DNA from 2 places in the Anaerocolumna chitinilytica genome. Region 1 is predicted to be linked to the other one. Evidence: a T-box and tRNA genes for the amino acid it is inferred to sense, from the RefSeq annotation. Region 1 holds a T-box; the other holds one or more tRNA genes.

Region 1 (9,763 bases):
AATAAATAGCTTATTTCTTGCTATGGCTGAGAAGAAAAGAGGTTATGAATTCTTAATACAAGGCTGCTTGTATCAGCTTCTCGGCTTTTTGTTTCAGGAGCATTTATATGAGGAAAAGGTTAATACTGTTAATACCTCTTTCCAGCATGTGATGCAATTCAAAAGGGTTTTAAGCTACATTGAAGAGCATTATACGGAGAATATTATTCTGGAAGATCTGGCGAAAGAGGCAGGTATGAATCCCAAATACTTCTGCCGTTTCTTTCGTGAGATGTCCTTTCGCACTCCTATCGATTATGTGAATTATTACCGGATTGAGCGGGCCTGTGAGCAGCTTTCCACGACCAACAGCAAGATTATTGAAGTAGCACTTAACTGCGGGTACAATGATATCAGCTATTTCATAAAGACTTTTCGCAAATATAAGGGAGTAACCCCTAAGCAGTACCTAAAGATGGAATATTCCCATATAGAAAAAGAAGCTAATACGGTAAACAGCTAGTAGGCCATTACCCTAATTAGGATAGTTATCCGCTTTCCTTCCAAAATATTTATAGTTTGTTTAGACTCCTTTAATTGACCGGAGAGCAGCAATAAGAGTATTATGACAGATAGATGGCATGATAATATACGCAGAACTATATTGTTTATAATACAGATAAAAGACGGTAACAAGCGGAGGAAGATATGGGTAAGATTATAGGAATTGATTTGGGAACCACCAATAGTTGTGTGGCAGTAATAGAAGGCGGCAAACCGGTAGTAATAAGTAATGGTGAAGGCCAGAGGACAACTCCCTCTGTCGTAGCTTTTTCTAAGACAGGAGAAAGACTGGTAGGTGATACAGCCAAACGCCAGGCAATCACCAACGGAGATAGAACCATTGCTTCTATCAAACGTCAGATGGGAACTGAACAGCGGGTTACCATTGATGGCAAGAAATATACACCTCAGGAAATCTCTGCAATGATTTTAACCAAATTGAAAAAAGATGCGGAAAGTTATCTTGGTGAACCGGTAACGGAAGCGGTTATTACGGTACCGGCTTATTTCAATGATGCCGGGCGCCAGGCTACAAAGGATGCCGGAAGAATTGCCGGACTGAATGTGTTAAGAATAATAAATGAACCTACAGCCGCTGCCTTAGCCTATGGTCTTGAGAACGAAGGTTCCCAGAAGATTATGGTGTATGATCTTGGAGGCGGAACCTTTGATGTATCTTTAATTGAAATCGGAGGAGGAGTTATTGAAGTTCTTGCTACCTCCGGTGATAACAGGCTGGGCGGTGATGATTTTGATGAGAAGCTGACTGACTTTCTGGTACAGGAATTTAAAAAAACAGAAAAGCTTGACCTGTCAAAGGACAAGGTCGCTCTGGGAAGAGTAAGAGAAGCGGCAGAAAAGGCAAAGAAAGAACTTTCCGCGGCTACAAGTACCAATATAAACCTGCCCTTTATTGCAACAGACAAATCAGGTACCAGACATATGGATATCACCATAACCCGTGCCAAATTCGATGAACTTACCAACGACCTGGTGGAAAGAACAACTATTCCCGTTCAGAATGCGTTAAGCGATGCAGGTTTAAAACCCTCTGATTTAGGTAAGGTCTTGCTGGTTGGAGGATCCACCAGAATCCCGGCAGTACAGAACAAGGTCAGACAGTTGACAGGCATGGAACCCAGCAGAAATCTTAATCCGGATGAATGTGTTGCTCTGGGGGCCGCCATACAGGGCGGAAAACTGGCAGGAGAATCCAGTTTGTCGCAAATTCTGCTTCTGGATGTAACTCCCCTCTCCCTTTCGATTGAAACCCTCGGAGGTGTTGCCACAAGGCTGATAGAGCGAAATTCTACGATTCCTACCAAGTACAGCCAGGTATTTACCACTGCAGGTAATTTCCAATCCTCCGTCGATATTAAGGTACTGCAGGGAGAGAGGCAATTTGCCAAGGATAATAAGCTGATCGGTAATTTTAAACTAAATGGTATTAAACGGGCTATGAGAGGAGTCCCTCAGATTGAGGTTACCTTTGATATTGACGCCAACGGCATTCTAAAGGTTTCTGCCAGGGATTTGGACACGGGAAAAGAACAGCATATTGTCATAACTGCCAGTTCCAATCTGTCGGAAGAAGATATTGAGAGAGCCATTATAGAAGCAGCCCAATATGAAGGCAGTGATGAGGTCAGAAAGCAGTCCGTTAACATCAGAACCGAAGCTGAAAACCTTATAGCAAGAACGGAAGCAGTACTTGCCGCCAATAAAAAGGACATTGAAAAAGGCAGGAAAAAAGAGATTAAGACAAGCCTTGCAGAACTTAAAAAGGCGGTAAGTAAGACAAAGCTTAGTACGATAACAAAGGAAGAAGCAGAGGATATACAAGCTGCAAGAGAACAGCTGGAACAGATGGCAGGAGAACTGTTATAGTTACTTTAATAAGATGATAAACATAAACTGGAAAGAAGCTTTCATATTAACCGGAAGCTTCTTTTTAATAGCTTGAATGTTTTATAGTACAGAACTGTATAAATAATTCCTTAATCTCTTCATGACTTTGAAAGAAATCAAGCAAATCTTGTATGCTAATCAATATTTCATTGTTTAGGGTATGTTCAATCTTTTCTGTCTCCTGCAGTAAATCGTTTTTTATATTTAAGAACTTTAAAAAATTCTCCACCAGGTCGTGGCGATGTAAAAGGGCTTCCCCTTTTGCCAGACCGCTTGGTTCCAATATAATAACACCATATTTTTCATATTTCAAAAGACCTATCTCTGCCAGCTTCTTTACCATGCTGGTAACCGAAGGAGGTTGTACATTCAATGCCTGGGCCAGGTCTCCTGCTCTGGTATAACCGCTGTCCTTTGATAAGCGGTAGATCATCTCCAGATAATCCTCCGCGGAAGGAGATAAATCTTCGTTCTCTGTTCTTAAATACTCCCGAAAAGTGTAAAATTCCTGATCTGACATGGCATAATTCCTATAGTTCTTTGTTCATTATATGCCTTTGGAAAAGAAGTAAGACATAAGAAACTAATGTAAAAGATAAAAGAATGTGTTATACTTTTACCAAACTAGGAATAAGAAGGAAATTCTTTTGACAGCAGAGAGAAATGATTTTAGGAGGCAGAGGAATGGGAGTAGACAAGCTAATAGATAATAGTTTTAGAGGTTGTATCTTAATCAGCAGAGAAGGGAAGAGTATTTTTGAAAAAGCATATGGGTATGCGGATTTACCTAATGAGATTCCAAATCAAATTGATACAAAGTTTGCTACAGCATCTGCAGGTAAAGTATTTGTAGCAGTAGCAATTCTGCAGCTGGTGGAGAAAGGAATGCTTCATTTGGCAGATACAATCGGAAACCTTCTTGACGTTGACTTAAATCAGATTGATCCTGCAATTACAGTAGAAGAGCTTCTGACTCATACCTCTGGAATACCGGATTATTTTGATGAGAGTGTAATGGACGAATATGAGGAGCTCTGGAGGGATTATCCGAATTACAAAATTCGTTCCAACAAAGATTTAATTCCCTTATTTATAGATAAACCGATGATGTACCCAAGGGGCAGCAAGTTTCAATATAATAACACAGGCTTTGTCGTATTAGCTCTTATAATTGAAAGTGTTACCGGAAGTGCATTTGATGAATATATAAACGAGCATATCTTTAAACCCTGTAAGATGAGTGGCAGCGGATATTATGAGCTCGACAGGCTTCCTGCAAAATGTGCGGTAAATTATATTTATGATGAAGAGCATAAGAACTACCGTACGAATATTTTCAGCGTAGACGCCAAAGGCACTGGCGCAGGCGGAGCATTTATAACCGTTAAGGATATAAAATCATTCTGGGAGAATCTATTATCCGGTAAGCTGCTTTCAAATGATATGGTTTCTGAGATGCTTTCCAATCATAGCAATGGGGCAGAATGTTATGGCTATGGAATTTGGCTTAAGAAGCAGGGTGAGGTATTTACACCGTACTTTCAGGGCAGTGATCCCGGGGTCAGCTTCATATCCAGCTACAATGCGAAAAGAGAGCAGCTGCTCATCCTGGTGAGCAACTATGGAGATAATGTCTGGAGGCTGCATAAGTCTATTAACGAATACTTTGAAAATGAGTGAAGGTTGCAGCGTTAATTCGGACATGCTATACTTTACATACAATAACAAAACAGGAGACATGGTATGATTTTATTAAAAGATATATGTGAAGGCATTCAGATGCCTGAGGAAGTGACAGCTATCCTATTGGGACTTGAAAAAGAGCTGGATTTAAAAGACCTTGCCCCGTCTGTAGAGAAGCTTTACCACCGCCCCTTATGGGAAGAAGGACTTGCAGAGCTGCGTACTGCCTTTGGTGAGGACAAGAATGGATTTAAGATGCTTACCTGTATGCTTCTTATGGGGCTTGATGTATATGAGAAATATAAAGAAAAAGGCATGGAGGAGAAGGTCTTCTATGATACCTTTGCCTGCTTTTCCAGATTTGTAAAGGAACATCTGGCAAGCTATGGTACCTATGGATTTGATAGGGAGTGGTGGACGACCAGACAGCTTTCCATGGAGGAATTCCGTCTTGGGGAACTGGAGTTTGAGGTTGAGAAGTGGAACGGAGAAGACGTAATCAGCGTGCATATACCCTCCGATGCTGTAATCACAAGAGAGAATTGTGTGGCTTCCTATGCCTGGTCCAAGGTATTCTTCAAGGAATTCTATCCTGACTTTCAGTATAAATATTACATCTGTGACTCCTGGCTGCTCTCACCCAGCCTGCCAGAAATCTTACCGGCAGATTCTAAAATTGTAAATTTTCAGAAGGATTTCACCATTACGGAATGGGAGAAGGAGAATCCCTCCTATCTGGAATGGGTGTATAAGAATCCTAATCTTAAGCTGGAGGAACTGCCGGAGAATACTTCCCTTCAGAGGAATATCAAGAAGTACTTAAAAGAAGGCGGTAAAATCGGGACGGCTTTTGGGTATATTAAGGCGGATGCGGAAATTAAGTGATTCTGATATGTGATAGACAATAAAGGTTTTGGGAACGGACGATGATGCTGGATTATCGTTAGTTATTTTCTTGTTCAGGATTTCCGATTCCACTAAAATGCCATAAAATATGACTGACAGGTCAAATGATACCAAACTCGCCTTGATGTGCTTATGCTAGCCTTAAAGGTTGAGAGCTCAGACATGGTATCATTTGACCTAGTAATATTTTATGCCATCTAAGTGTCATCAGGAAATCTTTCAATAGAAAATACCTAACGATAATCCAGCATCATCTGTTTGTTGAAAAAAATATTGATGCTTATCCTTGGGTAAAATCCATGGATTCTATTACATCTGGGTTTTTGTAGGTAGTACTTGAAAGATTTTCCATAGCTCAGTCTTTACAGCTTCTTTAAATACCCTAATATGCTTATGTCTGATGAATGCCATCTTTGGAAGTCTATCCGTTAGACCTAATTAAGTTATATGCAAAGCAATACACGTAACCAATTTTTATATCATTTGAAACCAGGAATAAGTAAAATAAGTTTATGAATCGAAACAGATGGCCAGGGAATTGGGTTTTGTTTTGTATCGAGTGGTTCTCTATGACACTTAGGCGGCAGAAAATGTAACTAGGAGAAACAGCGCCATGTTTGAGCCCATAAGACTCACGAAGCCAAAGCCGTTACAGCGAGTTTGGCGCTGCATCGACTGTCAGTTACATTTACTGGCGCCTTAGTGGAATACAGAACCATGAGCAACAAAACAAAACCCAATTCCCTGGCCATCGTCCGCAGCCACAACCTGTTTTTCTCTAACCCAAAATATAAAAATCCCTTGACACCTGCAAGATTTCGTTTAGAATAGTACTTAACAAACACAGACAAAAGCGTTGACGAGGAGGAGTACATGTTATTCCGGATGAACAGAGAGAAGATGGCTGGTGAAAATCTTCGTGATGGGAACATGGAAGTAGCCTTTGAGCTTTGGATCGAACAGAAATTTATTTTTAAGTAGACTCCAACGGAGATTTCCACCGTTATCAGGGAAAGCGATATCGGAATACTATATTCCCGTATTGTATGAGAGCAGAATTCTATTCTGAAATTAGGTGGTACCACGGACACGTTTCGCCCTAAGCAATTAATAAGTTGCTTAGGGCGTTTTTTGTCTGTTTTGTAATTGCTGCCTGGGTAAGGGCTTTCTTAGACAGTACCAGGTTTAGATGTGGAGATGAGATAGTTTCCATGGATGAAAAATTACAGGAGGTATCAAGGAATGGATAAGAAGTATGATTTTACAAGAGCAGAAAAAGAAGTACAGGAGTTTTGGGAGAGGGAGGAGGTATACAAGTACCAAAATGGCAGGGATAGAAAAGTGTTTTCCATTGATACACCCCCGCCTACGGTAAGTGGAAGCCTTCATATTGGTCATGTATTTTCCTATACACAGGCAGAGATCATCGCCAGATATAAAAGAATGAGAGGGTATGATGTGTTTTATCCTTTCGGTTTTGATGACAATGGTCTGCCTACGGAAAGACTGGTTGAAAAGGAAGGTGGGATTAAGGCAAGGGAAGTCTCAGCGGAGGAATTTCAGAAGATGTGCCTGGATACCGTAGCAGGTTATGAAGAAAAGTTTATGGATATGTGGAAAAGTCTTGGTTTTAGTGTAGACTGGAGCCTTACTTATCAAACGATTTCCGAGAAATCCCGAAGAATATCCCAACGCTCTTTTCTTGAACTGGTGAGAAATAAAAAAGCGTATAGGAAGGAGTCACCGGTACTCTGGTGTACGGAATGCCGTACCTCTATTGCCCAGGCTGAACTGGATACCAAAGACTGTGAGTCAGTATTTTATTACCTTTCATTTGAAAGTGAGGCTGGCCCTCTGATTATAGCTACAACAAGGCCAGAGCTGCTATACGGATGTGTGTGTGTCTTTGTAAATCCCTCCGACGAAAGATATCAGAAGTATATCGGACTTTCGGTAAGGGTACCTCTTTACGGTTTTGATATTCCTGTTATGGCAGACGAAGGGGTAGAAAAGGAGAAGGGAACCGGAGTGGTAATGTGCGCTACCTTTGGAGATGCTGCCGATATGGAATGGTATCATAAATATGGATTGTCCTATAAAAAAGTAATAACAGAAGATGGCAGAATTTTTACAGAGGTTCCATATATCGGTGGTTTGAAGGTAAAGGAAGCCAGGAAGGAAATAATTCTCAAGTTAAGGGAACAGGGTCTTGTGATAAAGGATGAGCCGATTATCCATACCGTTGGAATTCATGAAAGATGCAAGACAGAAGTTGAGATTATTCCTTCCACTCAGTGGTATATTGATATTACCAGTGATAAGGAAAGCTTCTTAAAAGCTGCCGATGAGATTAACTGGTACCCACCTTATATGAAAGAGCGCTACCGGACTTGGGTTGAGAATCTGAAATGGGATTGGTGTATATCGAGACAGAGATACTTTGGCGTACCCATTCCTTTGTGGTACTGTAAGAATTGTCATAAACCTATTCTGGCAGAAGATTCACAGCTTCCGGTTGACCCCCAAAGAGATAGGCCGTTGCAGCCCTGCAGTTGTGGAGCGCATCCGTCTGAGGTAATACCTGAGAAGGCGGTATTAGATACATGGGCTACATCTTCCCTTACCCCTTTTATCAATGCAGGATTTGGAGAGGAAGGAGAACATCGTGAAATATTTCCTATGGGAATGCGAAGTCAGGCTCATGAGATTATCAGAACCTGGGCTTTTTACACCATTGTTAAGAGCATCTATCATACCGGTCAGCTTCCCTGGAAGGATATTATGATAAGTGGCTTTGTATTGGCTAAGCCTGGAGAAAAGATTAGTAAATCACAGAATAATGCCACTCTTTCACCCACTGCCCTGATTGAAAAGCATTCCGCAGATGCCATCCGTTATTGGGCGGCTAATGCGAAACTGGGAACGGATACATTTTTTGAGGAAGAAGAATTAAAGATAGCAAAACGTTTTTTAACAAAGCTCTACAATGGGGCCAACTTCTGCATCATGCATCTGGCAGATTACAACAAAGATGAAATACAAGTACTCAGCCTGCCAGTTGACCGATGGATATTGCAGCGGGTTCATGAAACTACCAGACAGGTTGCAAAACTTCTCGATAACTATGAGATTGGTCAGGCCAGGCATGTTATTGATGAGCTTTTTTGGAAGGATTTCTGTGATTATTATATTGAGATTGTAAAAGAAAGATTATATCAGCCCATGAAGCATGGAGAGATGGAGCGGAAATCCGGACAGTACGCAATCTATTATAGCCTTCTTGGGATTTTAAAGCTCTATGCTATCTATACCCCTCATATGACAGAATATATCTATCAGCAGTATTACCGGACATTTGAGAGAGAAGGTTCACTTCATCAGACCCTTTGGAAGATAGAAGGGGAGGACAGTAATATTCTGGAATTCGGACAGCGGCTTATGGCAGTAATAGGAGAAGTTCGTAAAGGAAAGGCTGAAAAGCAGCTCTCTATGAAAGAGGAGTTGGAAGAATTAATCATTACAACACCTGCTTCCATGGCAAAGTATTTTGCTGCGACGGAGAAAGATATAAAAGCCTGTACAGGAGCAAGAAAGCTAATTATCAGGAGTTAATAAGCTATCAAAAGCGGAAATGTTAATCTAAAAAGCAGGGGCTGTTGCAAAATAGCTAATTTACTCTTTTGAAAGGATTGGGCGTATAATAATACATTTGGCTGCTTTTCCCTCGCTCGTTCAAAACGCTCCGCTTCAAAAGAAGAGCTCGGCCAGTCTACGCGAAATGTATTATTATACACCCAGTCCTGTTTTAGAGTTTATTATGGCTATTTTGCAACAGCCCCTGCTTTTTTTATTTATAGATCTTAAGAAAAATGCTTCCGTCAGGTTGAGTCAGAATGTTTATTCAATAATATAAGCACGTACAATCTCTCCGCAATACGCTGTATGATAATCCCTGTTTTCGCCGTGGTAGGAACCATCAACATCCTGAGGATAGAATTTCTTACGGTCTTCTTCTGAAATTGCATGCTCATCCTGTTTCTGTTTGTAGATAACCCTGCATTCAAGGGTTAAGGGCAGTTCTTTGATAGCCGGAACCGATACAGTATCGGATTCTTCCAGGGTCAGATTGAGTTCTTTGATCTTATCCACAGTATGGCCGGATTTTGTTCCGCAAAAGCCTAATATCTTCTTATCATAGGCACCATAGGGAATGTTGATTGTGAACTCTGGGTTTTTATCAAGATTGCCTTTGGTGAAGCGGTTTTCTCTCACAAAAGTTGTAAATATCGGCTTGGACCATTCAATTCCCAGAGTGCCCCAAGAAATAGTCATGGAGTTTACTTTATCATCTGCCTTCGTAGTTAACAGTACTCCGGTTTTAAGTGCTTTCATAATCTCTGCGGCATATTCGAATACATCGATTTCCTTTTTCATTGCGTTAGCCTCCTTGAAGTTTAATTGCCTCTATGATATGCTAATATGTACCTTGAAGCAAGTATGCACTTTTTAGTAAGGTACTATCCAATAAGATAGTATGTATTATTAATAAGTATTCTGGTTCAGATTTACGACCGCATACTTTATCCCGCGCACATAAGAAGCGTCAGAAGGGCATGAAAGGAGTTAGTATGAAAAACGAAGTTAATGTTAAGCCTTTTGTTTATGCAATGTCTATGATTGATGGGAAATGGAAAATGCACATATTGTTCTGGCTCTGGAAGAA
Region 2 (9,763 bases), 1.0 Mb from region 1:
CAATGTTTGTTTTCTTATATGAATAAATAATCAGATTATATTGTGATTTGTATTAAAAATTCAAGTTATATATTTAAAACACATAATTGAAAAATATGTTAAAAAAATCTGATAAAAAAAGTTTTAAATAAATGTTGACAAACAATTATCTCTGTGTTATAGTAATAAAGCACTGACGAGCTGCTGAAAACAAAACAAAAGAAACCGCTTAAATGGTTGCTGAATTTGTTTGATAAGTTCGAAAGAGCATACAGAACCTTGATAACTGAACAGTGAAACAACCCTGAAATTTTCTTTAAAATTTCATTGAGAGATAGAAGAGAATGTTGCTTCTTATTTATAAGAAATGACAGCATCGGAAATTGATCATAAAGAACCGTATCAGAAATGATACAACCTTAAAACAGTAAAGTAGTAGGTAGCTTCGGCTACAGACTATCGGAAATAACAATTGTTCGAATCTTAGATTTGAATAGCCAATGTTAATTCTGAAAATGATTAAACTTTAATTTGAGAGTTTGATCCTGGCTCAGGATGAACGCTGGCGGCGTGCTTAACACATGCAAGTCGAACGGAACTTGTAAGTGGAAGTCTTCGGATGGAAACTTACTTGTTTAGTGGCGGACGGGTGAGTAACGCGTGGGTAACCTGCCTTACACAGGGGGATAACAGCCGGAAACGGCTGCTAATACCGCATAAGCGCACAGTGCTGCATGGCACAGTGTGAAAAGATTTATCGGTGTAAGATGGACCCGCGTCTGATTAGCTAGTTGGTGGGGTAACGGCCTACCAAGGCAACGATCAGTAGCCGGCTTGAGAGAGTGAACGGCCACATTGGGACTGAGACACGGCCCAAACTCCTACGGGAGGCAGCAGTGGGGAATATTGCACAATGGGGGAAACCCTGATGCAGCGACGCCGCGTGAGTGAAGAAGTATTTCGGTATGTAAAGCTCTATCAGCAGGGACGAATAAATGACGGTACCTGACTAAGAAGCCCCGGCTAACTACGTGCCAGCAGCCGCGGTAATACGTAGGGGGCAAGCGTTATCCGGATTTACTGGGTGTAAAGGGAGCGTAGACGGTGATGTAAGTCAGATGTGAAAGCCCGGGGCTCAACCCCGGGACTGCATTTGAAACTATGTTGCTAGAGTGCAGGAGAGGTAAGTGGAATTCCTAGTGTAGCGGTGAAATGCGTAGATATTAGGAGGAACACCAGTGGCGAAGGCGGCTTACTGGACTGTAACTGACGTTGAGGCTCGAAAGCGTGGGGAGCAAACAGGATTAGATACCCTGGTAGTCCACGCCGTAAACGATGAATACTAGGTGTTGGGGGTCAAAAGACCTTCGGTGCCGTCGCAAACGCATTAAGTATTCCACCTGGGGAGTACGTTCGCAAGAATGAAACTCAAAGGAATTGACGGGGACCCGCACAAGCGGTGGAGCATGTGGTTTAATTCGAAGCAACGCGAAGAACCTTACCAGGTCTTGACATCCCCCTGACCGGTCCGTAACGGGACCTTTCCTTCGGGACAGGGGAGACAGGTGGTGCATGGTTGTCGTCAGCTCGTGTCGTGAGATGTTGGGTTAAGTCCCGCAACGAGCGCAACCCTTATTCTTAGTAGCCAGCGGTTCGGCCGGGCACTCTAGGGAGACTGCCAGGGATAACCTGGAGGAAGGCGGGGATGACGTCAAATCATCATGCCCCTTATGATCTGGGCTACACACGTGCTACAATGGTGACTACAAAGGGAAGCGAAGCTGTGAAGTGGAGCAAATCCCAAAAAGGTCATCTCAGTTCGGATTGTAGTCTGCAACTCGACTACATGAAGCTGGAATCGCTAGTAATCGCGAATCAGAATGTCGCGGTGAATACGTTCCCGGGTCTTGTACACACCGCCCGTCACACCATGGGAGTTGGAAATGCCCGAAGTCTGTGACCCAACCGTAAGGAGGGAGCAGCCGAAGGCAGGTTCAATAACTGGGGTGAAGTCGTAACAAGGTAGCCGTATCGGAAGGTGCGGCTGGATCACCTCCTTTCTAAGGAAGTAAGTAAGGGTTGTTTTACTGTTGAGTTATCAAAAAAATTTCCGGTGGCGATGCGCTTATGGGACACACCCGTTCCCATCCCGAACACGATGGTTAAGACATAAGCGGCCGATGGTACTATACTGGAAACGGTATGGGAGAGCAGGTGGCTGCCGGATTATAAAAAATAATAAGCAATTGTTATAATAGAAAAGCTTGTAGAAATCAGAACAAGCCATAAAGTTTCAAATAGGGTTATAGCTTAATTGGAAAAGCAGCTGATACACAGCAGACATGAGTTCAATTCTCATTAGACCACTGTTTCAGGACATAAGAAAGTATGAAAAGTATTCAGTAGAATATAATTCTGCAAGAGAATCTTATCGAATGGAACAAAGATTGTACCTTGAAAACTACACATTGATTTGAAGACATCTAATAAACGCGATTATTTCCCTGTCACGCTAGGCAGGAGATAAGAGCAAGCAAAAGAAGGAAAGAATTGACGAAGTTTTTTCCGGAAGTTGCAGACTGACAGTCGAAAGACTGAGAAGGTCAAGCTAATAAGAGCGCAGGGTGGATGCCTTGGCACTAAGAGCCGATGAAAGACGTGATAAGCTGCGATAAGCTGCGGTGAGGAGCAAATATCCTTTGACCCGCAGATTTCTGAATGGGGAAACCTGACGGAGAAGACCTCCGTTACTATTAAGTGAATACATAGCTTAATAGAGGGAACCCGGGGAACTGAAACATCTAAGTACCCGGAGGAAGAGAAAGAAAACTCGATTTCCAAAGTAGTGGCGAGCGAAATGGAAAGAGCCTAAACCAGGGGATTTATCCTCTGGGGTAATGGACCGCAATAAGTGAGATGAAAGGTAGCAGAATGGTTTTGGGAAAGCCAGCCAAAGAGAGTGAAAGCCTCGTATGCGAAACCGGAAGTCAGCGAGCGGGATCCGAAGTACCACGAGACACGAGAAACCTTGTGGGAAGTCGGGGGGACCACCCCCCAAGGCTAAATACTACTTAGTGACCGATAGTGCATAGTACTGTGAAGGAAAGGTGAAAAGAACCCCGGGAGGGGAGTGAAAGAGAACCTGAAACCCTGTGTTTACAAGCTGTGGAACCACCATACGAGTGGAACCGCGTACTTTTTGTAGAACGGTCCGGCGAGTTACATTCATTGGCGAGGTTAAGAACTAAAGGTTCGGAGCCGAAGGGAAACCAAGTCTGAATAGGGCGTGTAATCTTTGATTACGTAGTCAATGTATGTAGACCCGAAACCGGGTGATCTACCCATGTCCAGGTTGAAGCTGCCGTAAAAGGCGGTGGAGGACCGAACACACATCCGTTGAAAAGGGTGGTGATGAGGTGTGGGTAGGGGAGAAATTCCAATCGAACCCGGAGATAGCTGGTTCTCCTCGAAATAGCTTTAGGGCTAGCCTTAATTTAGTCTGATGGAGGTAGAGCACTGAATATCCTAGGGGGCGTCAAAGCTTACCGAAGATTATCAAACTCCGAATGCCATACAGATGATGATTAGGAGTCAGACTACACGAGATAAGTTGGGTAGTCAAAAGGGAAAAAGCCCAGACCACCAGCTAAGGTCCCAAAGTGCGTGTTAAGTGGAAAAGGATGTGGGATTTCGAAAACAACTAGGATGTTGGCTTAGAAGCAGCCACACATTAAAAGAGTGCGTAATAGCTCACTAGTCGAGAGGTCCTGCGCCGAAAATGTCCGGGGCTAAAACACGACACCGAAGCTGTGGATTGCAGTTGAACTGCAGTGGTAGAGGAGCATTCTTAAGACTGATGAAGCGGTACCGTAAGGAGCCGTGGAGGGATAAGAAGAGAGAATGCCGGAATGAGTAGCGAGATGAAAGTGAGAATCTTTCAGGCCGAATATCCAAGGTTTCCAGAGTAAAGCTGATCTGCTCTGGGTAAGTCGGGACCTAAGGCGAGGTCGAAAGACGTAGTCGATGGACAACAGGTTGAAATTCCTGTACCTTATAAAAACAGAACTGTGGGGACGCAGAGACGAAGTCAGAGCCGGGAGAGGAAGACCCGGTACAAGCGAGGTACCAGTGGAGCAGGAAAATCCGTTCCATAATGGGAAGATGTGATGTGGACCGAAATTTAAAGTAGGGAAGCTGATGAAGGCACTGCCAAGAAAAGCCGCTATTGCTTTTTATAAGCCCGTACCGTAAACCGACACAGGTGGATGAGGAGAGAATCCTAAGGCCGACGGGAGAAGCATTGTTAAGGAACTCGGCAAAATAACCCCGTAACTTCGGGAGAAGGGGTGCCTGTAGAAATACAGGCCGCAGAGAATTGGCCCAAGCAACTGTTTAGCAAAAACACAGGTCTATGCAAAACCGTAAGGTGAAGTATATGGGCTGACGCCTGCCCGGTGCTGGAAGGTTAAGGGGAGATGTTAGGAGCAATCCGAAGCGTTGAACTTAAGCCCCAGTAAACGGCGGCCGTAACTATAACGGTCCTAAGGTAGCGAAATTCCTTGTCGGGTAAGTTCCGACCCGCACGAAAGGCGTAATGATTTGGGCACTGTCTCGACAATGCACCCGGTGAAATTGAAGTACCAGTGAAGATGCTGGTTACCTGCGCCAGGACGGAAAGACCCCATGGAGCTTTACTCTAGCTTGATACTGGGATTCGGTATTGCATGCACAGGATAGGTGGGAGGCTATGAAACGGTAACTCCGGTTGCCGTGGAGCCGATGTTGGGATACCACCCTTGCAGTATTGGGTTTCTAACATGCAGCCATTAGCTGGCTGGTGGACAATGTCAGGTGGGGAGTTTGACTGGGGCGGTCGCCTCCGAAAGGGTATCGGAGGCGCTCAAAGGTCCTCTCAGGATGGACGGAAACCATCCGAAGAGTGCAAAGGCATAAGAGGGCTTGACTGCGACACCGACGGGTGGAGCAGGTACGAAAGTAGGACTTAGTGATCCGGTGGTATAAAGTGGGATTGCCATCGCTCAACGGATAAAAGCTACCCTGGGGATAACAGGCTTATCACTCCCAAGAGTTCACATCGACGGAGTGGTTTGGCACCTCGATGTCGGCTCATCGCATCCTGGGGCTGTATTAGGTCCCAAGGGTTGGGCTGTTCGCCCATTAAAGCGGTACGCGAGCTGGGTTCAGAACGTCGTGAGACAGTTCGGTCCCTATCCGGCGCGGGCGTAGGATATTTGAGAGGAGCTGACCTTAGTACGAGAGGACCGGGTTGGACTGACCTCTGGTGTATCGGTTGCACTGCCAAGTGCACGGCCGAGTAGCCAAGTCGGGAAGGGATAAACGCTGAAGGCATCTAAGCGTGAAGCCCCCCTCAAGATGAGATATCCCATAGCGTAAGCTAGTAAGACCCCTGGAAGACTACCAGGTGGATAGGTTAGAGGTGGAAGTGCAGTAATGCATGTAGCTGACTAATACTAATAGGTCGAGGGCTTGACCTAGAAATTAGATGAAATCAAAAAAGTGTGTAGTTTTGAAGATATAAGATAGATAAAAAGAAGCTGGATGACAGCTTCTTTTTTTGTTGTATAAGTTCATTCATGATAGTTTTTGATATCATTTGGTATTAATATCGGAATGTCTAAGTTAGTGAAAGCAGTTAGCATTAATAGAAGTTTGGTTAATTATCAGGGAGCTTGGGTTTTTAAAACTTAAGAGTTTATAGCCTACTGCAGAGGACTCTAAACTCTTAAGGCCACAACTTTAATTGGCAATCTATATTCTCTTCCACATTTAATTATTGAGTCTCTAGGGATTATTGAGTCTCTAGGGATTATTGAGTCTCTAGGGATTATTGAGTATCTAGGATTATTGAGTATCTCGAAGGATAAACTGGTATGATTTCCTGCCTTGAACCTGCCTGTATTTCTCTTTAAATAAAAACAAGTATCCTTAACGCAGTAAATGTTTGAACATATCCACATCCTCCTTGCGGCAGTCTTCATTATAATATCTTGCTTTTTCATAGTAATAGGCCAAAGCTTTAGATCTTTCATCCTTCTCTTTCTCATCAGAGGAGTGATTAGATAGAATATATTGAGATAATTCTACCGGAGTAGATGAGGATGGAGGAAGCTTTTCCCTTTTTGATAGAATAGCCTTGTAGAATAATTTACGGATTTTGTCGTTGTTTGTTTGCTTCCAAAGAGTCATAAAACCTCTTTTCTCTATTGTAGATGATTCCTTTATTCTATTTTCCTTTTTCTCGAAAGGAGATATAAACTCGGCATTGTCTTTAAAAAAGCTCCTCTTTTCTTTGTAGAAAGCCTGATAAAATTTATAAATGGAATAACAGAGAAGTGCTATAGCAGCAACAATAAGAGCAACTATAAGGATATTCGTTATAAGATTCTGAATAAAATTCCATACAGGCGAAGGGTCAGCAGCTTCCGGTAGTTGAAATGGTTGTGATACAGGGGATTCTGTTACTTTTTCAGGTGCTTTTGTTATCTTGTCCGAGTGATTAGGAAATAGCGAAAAGAATGCTCTTAACACCATCAACGCCCCTTGCCTTAGAAAAAGAAGAAACTCTTTTAGAGGAAGTCTGGTAAAGATAAGCATACTGGTTAGAGACATTCCCAGGAAAAAAACAATAATTGTATGGTTTACGGTCTTTATCTGCTTAAGAGGTATATTACTGGTTTCCTGCTGGAGGCTGAAATAGTGCTCAAAATTAATAAGATAACTATTGATTAGAAAGAGCAGTATAAACACAACAGCTAACTTAAAAAGAACAGGGGTTAAACCGTCAAGATGGAGCTGCAGATTGATTATATAGAGTAACAGCAGAACTAATAACAGAGAAGAATTGGTGTTTCTTCGTCTTAGTTCTTCCTCGTTTAATCGTTTTACCAGGTGAAATATCGTAATACAAGCCATATAAAAAACACATAAAATCTTCCCGGGATATGACGGAACCAAAACAAAAAGGGCAGCAAGGAGCAACACATGTAAAAGTAAGAAGCTCCATATATGTTTTAAGAATTGCAGCATAGAATAGGACAGTAAGATACCGGAAAAGGACAGAATTAAGAGTAAAAGGGATGAATCTTTATTATGAGTTAGCAGCATTACAGTAAACATGACGGCATATACTGCTAAAAAACCAAGCATTAAGTTTATAAGGTCAATTGCTATTCGATAGAGTCTATAGTCCATATTTTCCTCTCATTTTAGAGCCAAAGCAGTACAACAATGTAAATAGGAATATTACTGCTTTAGTATTAATGTTTATTTTTATTATTACATAAAAGATTAATTTAAACTATTGTCCCAGACGATAGTTCTGGCTTTTAATTCTTCTCTGACAGTGGCTGTGATATCTTTATTAACAGGGATAATCCAGAAGAATTCTGCTTTGTTATTCTGCATATTGCAAAGGAGTTCCTGAAAATCATCTTTTTGGTAAGTTGAAAGAAAGATAAGATATTCATTCGTTTCTGCCTTGTATTCTCTCTCCAGGTAGGGTACAAAGGGAGGAGAGGGATGTGTTGTGTCCAGAAGGCTTAAGGTTTTATTAATGGAGTCCAGATGACGGATACCGGAACCTGCCTGTATAGCTTCCTTTAGTTCTCCGTTGATATTCCTGCAATTTGTCTGAAAGGAAACAGGGATACCCTGGGCGAGAAAGCTCTCTGTTAAAGTACTGGCGATACGTATGCTTTCTTCTTCCAAGTCTTCCTGCCTTAACGCAGTTTCTCTTTCCATATTCAACAGTAGTTTTACCTGAAAAGAGGAGGTGTAGTTGTAAGAATTAACTTTTAATTCACCAGTCTTAGAAGAGGCTTTCCAGTTAATAGATTTTAAGGCATCATAGGGCTGGTACTCTCTGATACTTCTAAATTCAAAAGGATCTTCGTTGGTAAAGCGTTTTGTAAGAACTGCACCGGATAAAGTTTTAAACACTTGCTGGAAGGCCGGTGTATTCACTGTTTTTGGATAAACATAAAAGGAAATATTCTGAGAAAAGTCCATAACCATTTCGGAAGAGAGAAATAGGTCAGAGCAGACAATATCTGCCCGGTCTACAGTAAAATACCCTCTGTGCCCGCATCGAAAAGGAAGCGACCTTGTAACTTTTTGATACATCATAAGTGAAAGGATATCGTTGCGGTAGTAATTGTCTGTTACAGCAGCATTTTCCATTCCGGGAAACTCCAGATATTTTGAGGTTCGGAATTTAACCTTTAATATAGGAAGAGGCAGTAACTTACGATTCGTAATGGTTTCCTGGAGAAGAAGATTATTTCCTTCAACTGCAGTATTTTTATTGATTTTTAATTCGACAGTAAGGTTTTTGTTCCACCAATGCCGATACAAGAATTTCTGAAGGAAGTATAAAAAATATGCCCCCAGAACAGCAGCAATAAGGCCCATGAATTACCTCCCTGTAAAGTTTTCAGTAGGGACAGGAATTTCCTCTAAAATTCGGGACAGGACTTCTCGTGAGGCTTCAATTTTTTGAAAAGAAGTCTTTAAAACCAGGCGATGTGAAAGTACATAAGGAGCAATATAACGAATATGCTCCGGAATGACATACTGATATCCTTTTATGGCACTATAAGCCTGGACAGCTCTTAGGAAGGAAAGACTTCCTCTGGGGCTTACACCAAGGATGATATCTTCATGATTCCTTGTTTTTTGAACGATGGCGGCCATATATTCCATAAGGGAAGGATGGACAAAGATCTCCTTAATCTCTTCCTGCATCTTAAGCAATTCTTCCTTGCTGCAAACAGACGCAAGGCTCTCAAGGGGAGAGGCTTTGATAAAACGATTCATTAAAAATACTTCTTCTGACAAGGAGGGAAAACCCATGGAGAGTTGCATTAAAAACCTGTCAAGCTGTGCTTCCGGAAGAGGGAAGGTACCGGCTGTTTCAACCGGATTCTGGGTAGCAATAACTAAAAAGGGTTTCTTTAATATATAGGTTTTTCCGTCTATGGTGAGCTGCCTTTCCTCCATACATTCCAAAAGACTGGACTGGGTTCTGGGAGTTGCTCTGTTAATCTCATCGGCTAATAGAATATTAGTAAGAACCGGACCCTCTCGGAACACAAATTCACCTTCTTTTTGATTATAGTAATTAATACCTGTAATGTCAGAGGGAAGGAGATCCGGTGTAAATTGGATGCGTTTAAAATCTGCTTCCAGAGATTTCGCCAAAGACTTGGCAAGTACAGTTTTCCCGGTGCCTGGAACGTCTTCAAGAAGTACATGCCCGTTTGCCAGAAGGGATGTCATTAAAAGATCTATGACCGCTGATTTTCCTACTAAAACTTTTTCTACATTTTCTTTTATCTCATTTACTGTTTGTTGTAAATCCCGCATTTTTTTGCTCCTTTTATGTATTTGAGAAGGGGGAGATTTATATTTTGGTGCTCTCACCAACTCGGCTGAACTTAATACTAATAGTAACATATTGGAATTAAAATTCAATGGTCAAGATTGTTCTTTTGTTTTAAGATTTGTTATGCTATAATGGCGAAAGAGTATTTATGTTGGAAATTGTACATATAAGGACTTTACAGGGCTTATTACCATGTAAATGAAGAGTAGTCCGAGAGGAAGGTAGAAATATGATTTGCAAATCCTGTGGGAGAACGATAGAAAATGCCAACGCAAATTTTTGTGATTATTGCGGCGCATCCTTAAGAGAACAGGGATTTCAGGAGTTTCATACAGCAGAGATTCATCAGAATAATGAAGT

Evidence for each region. The T-box of region 1 lies ahead of bsdcttw_RS00825 (valine--tRNA ligase). A T-box ahead of a tRNA ligase gene usually reads a tRNA of that ligase, here a tRNA-Val.
Region 2: it encodes a tRNA-Val, which carries the amino acid that the T-box ahead of bsdcttw_RS00825 (valine--tRNA ligase) is inferred to sense. The anticodon was not compared.

Annotation. Positions count from the first base shown of each region.
Region 1 covers NZ_AP023368.1:179,091-188,853, forward strand. Annotated here, with positions in the region: gene bsdcttw_RS00800 (helix-turn-helix transcriptional regulator) at 1-502, shown strand, start outside; partial or broken gene dnaK (molecular chaperone DnaK) at 688-2,424, shown strand; gene bsdcttw_RS00810 (metal-dependent transcriptional regulator) at 2,495-2,971, opposite strand; gene bsdcttw_RS00815 (serine hydrolase domain-containing protein) at 3,136-4,131, shown strand; gene bsdcttw_RS00820 (acyltransferase domain-containing protein) at 4,195-5,019, shown strand; T-box leader at 5,888-6,145, shown strand; gene bsdcttw_RS00825 (valine--tRNA ligase) at 6,283-8,652, shown strand; gene bsdcttw_RS00830 (flavin reductase family protein) at 8,938-9,474, opposite strand; gene bsdcttw_RS00835 (winged helix-turn-helix transcriptional regulator) at 9,669-9,763, shown strand, end outside.
Region 2 covers NZ_AP023368.1:4,770,535-4,780,297, reverse strand. Annotated here, with positions in the region: rRNA gene bsdcttw_RS20840 (16S ribosomal RNA) at 507-2,039, shown strand; rRNA gene rrf (5S ribosomal RNA) at 2,089-2,206, shown strand; tRNA gene bsdcttw_RS20830 (tRNA-Val) at 2,279-2,348, shown strand; rRNA gene bsdcttw_RS20825 (23S ribosomal RNA) at 2,581-5,495, shown strand; gene bsdcttw_RS20820 (hypothetical protein) at 5,947-7,212, opposite strand; gene bsdcttw_RS20815 (DUF58 domain-containing protein) at 7,309-8,430, opposite strand; gene bsdcttw_RS20810 (AAA family ATPase) at 8,434-9,384, opposite strand; gene bsdcttw_RS20805 (zinc ribbon domain-containing protein) at 9,633-9,763, shown strand, end outside.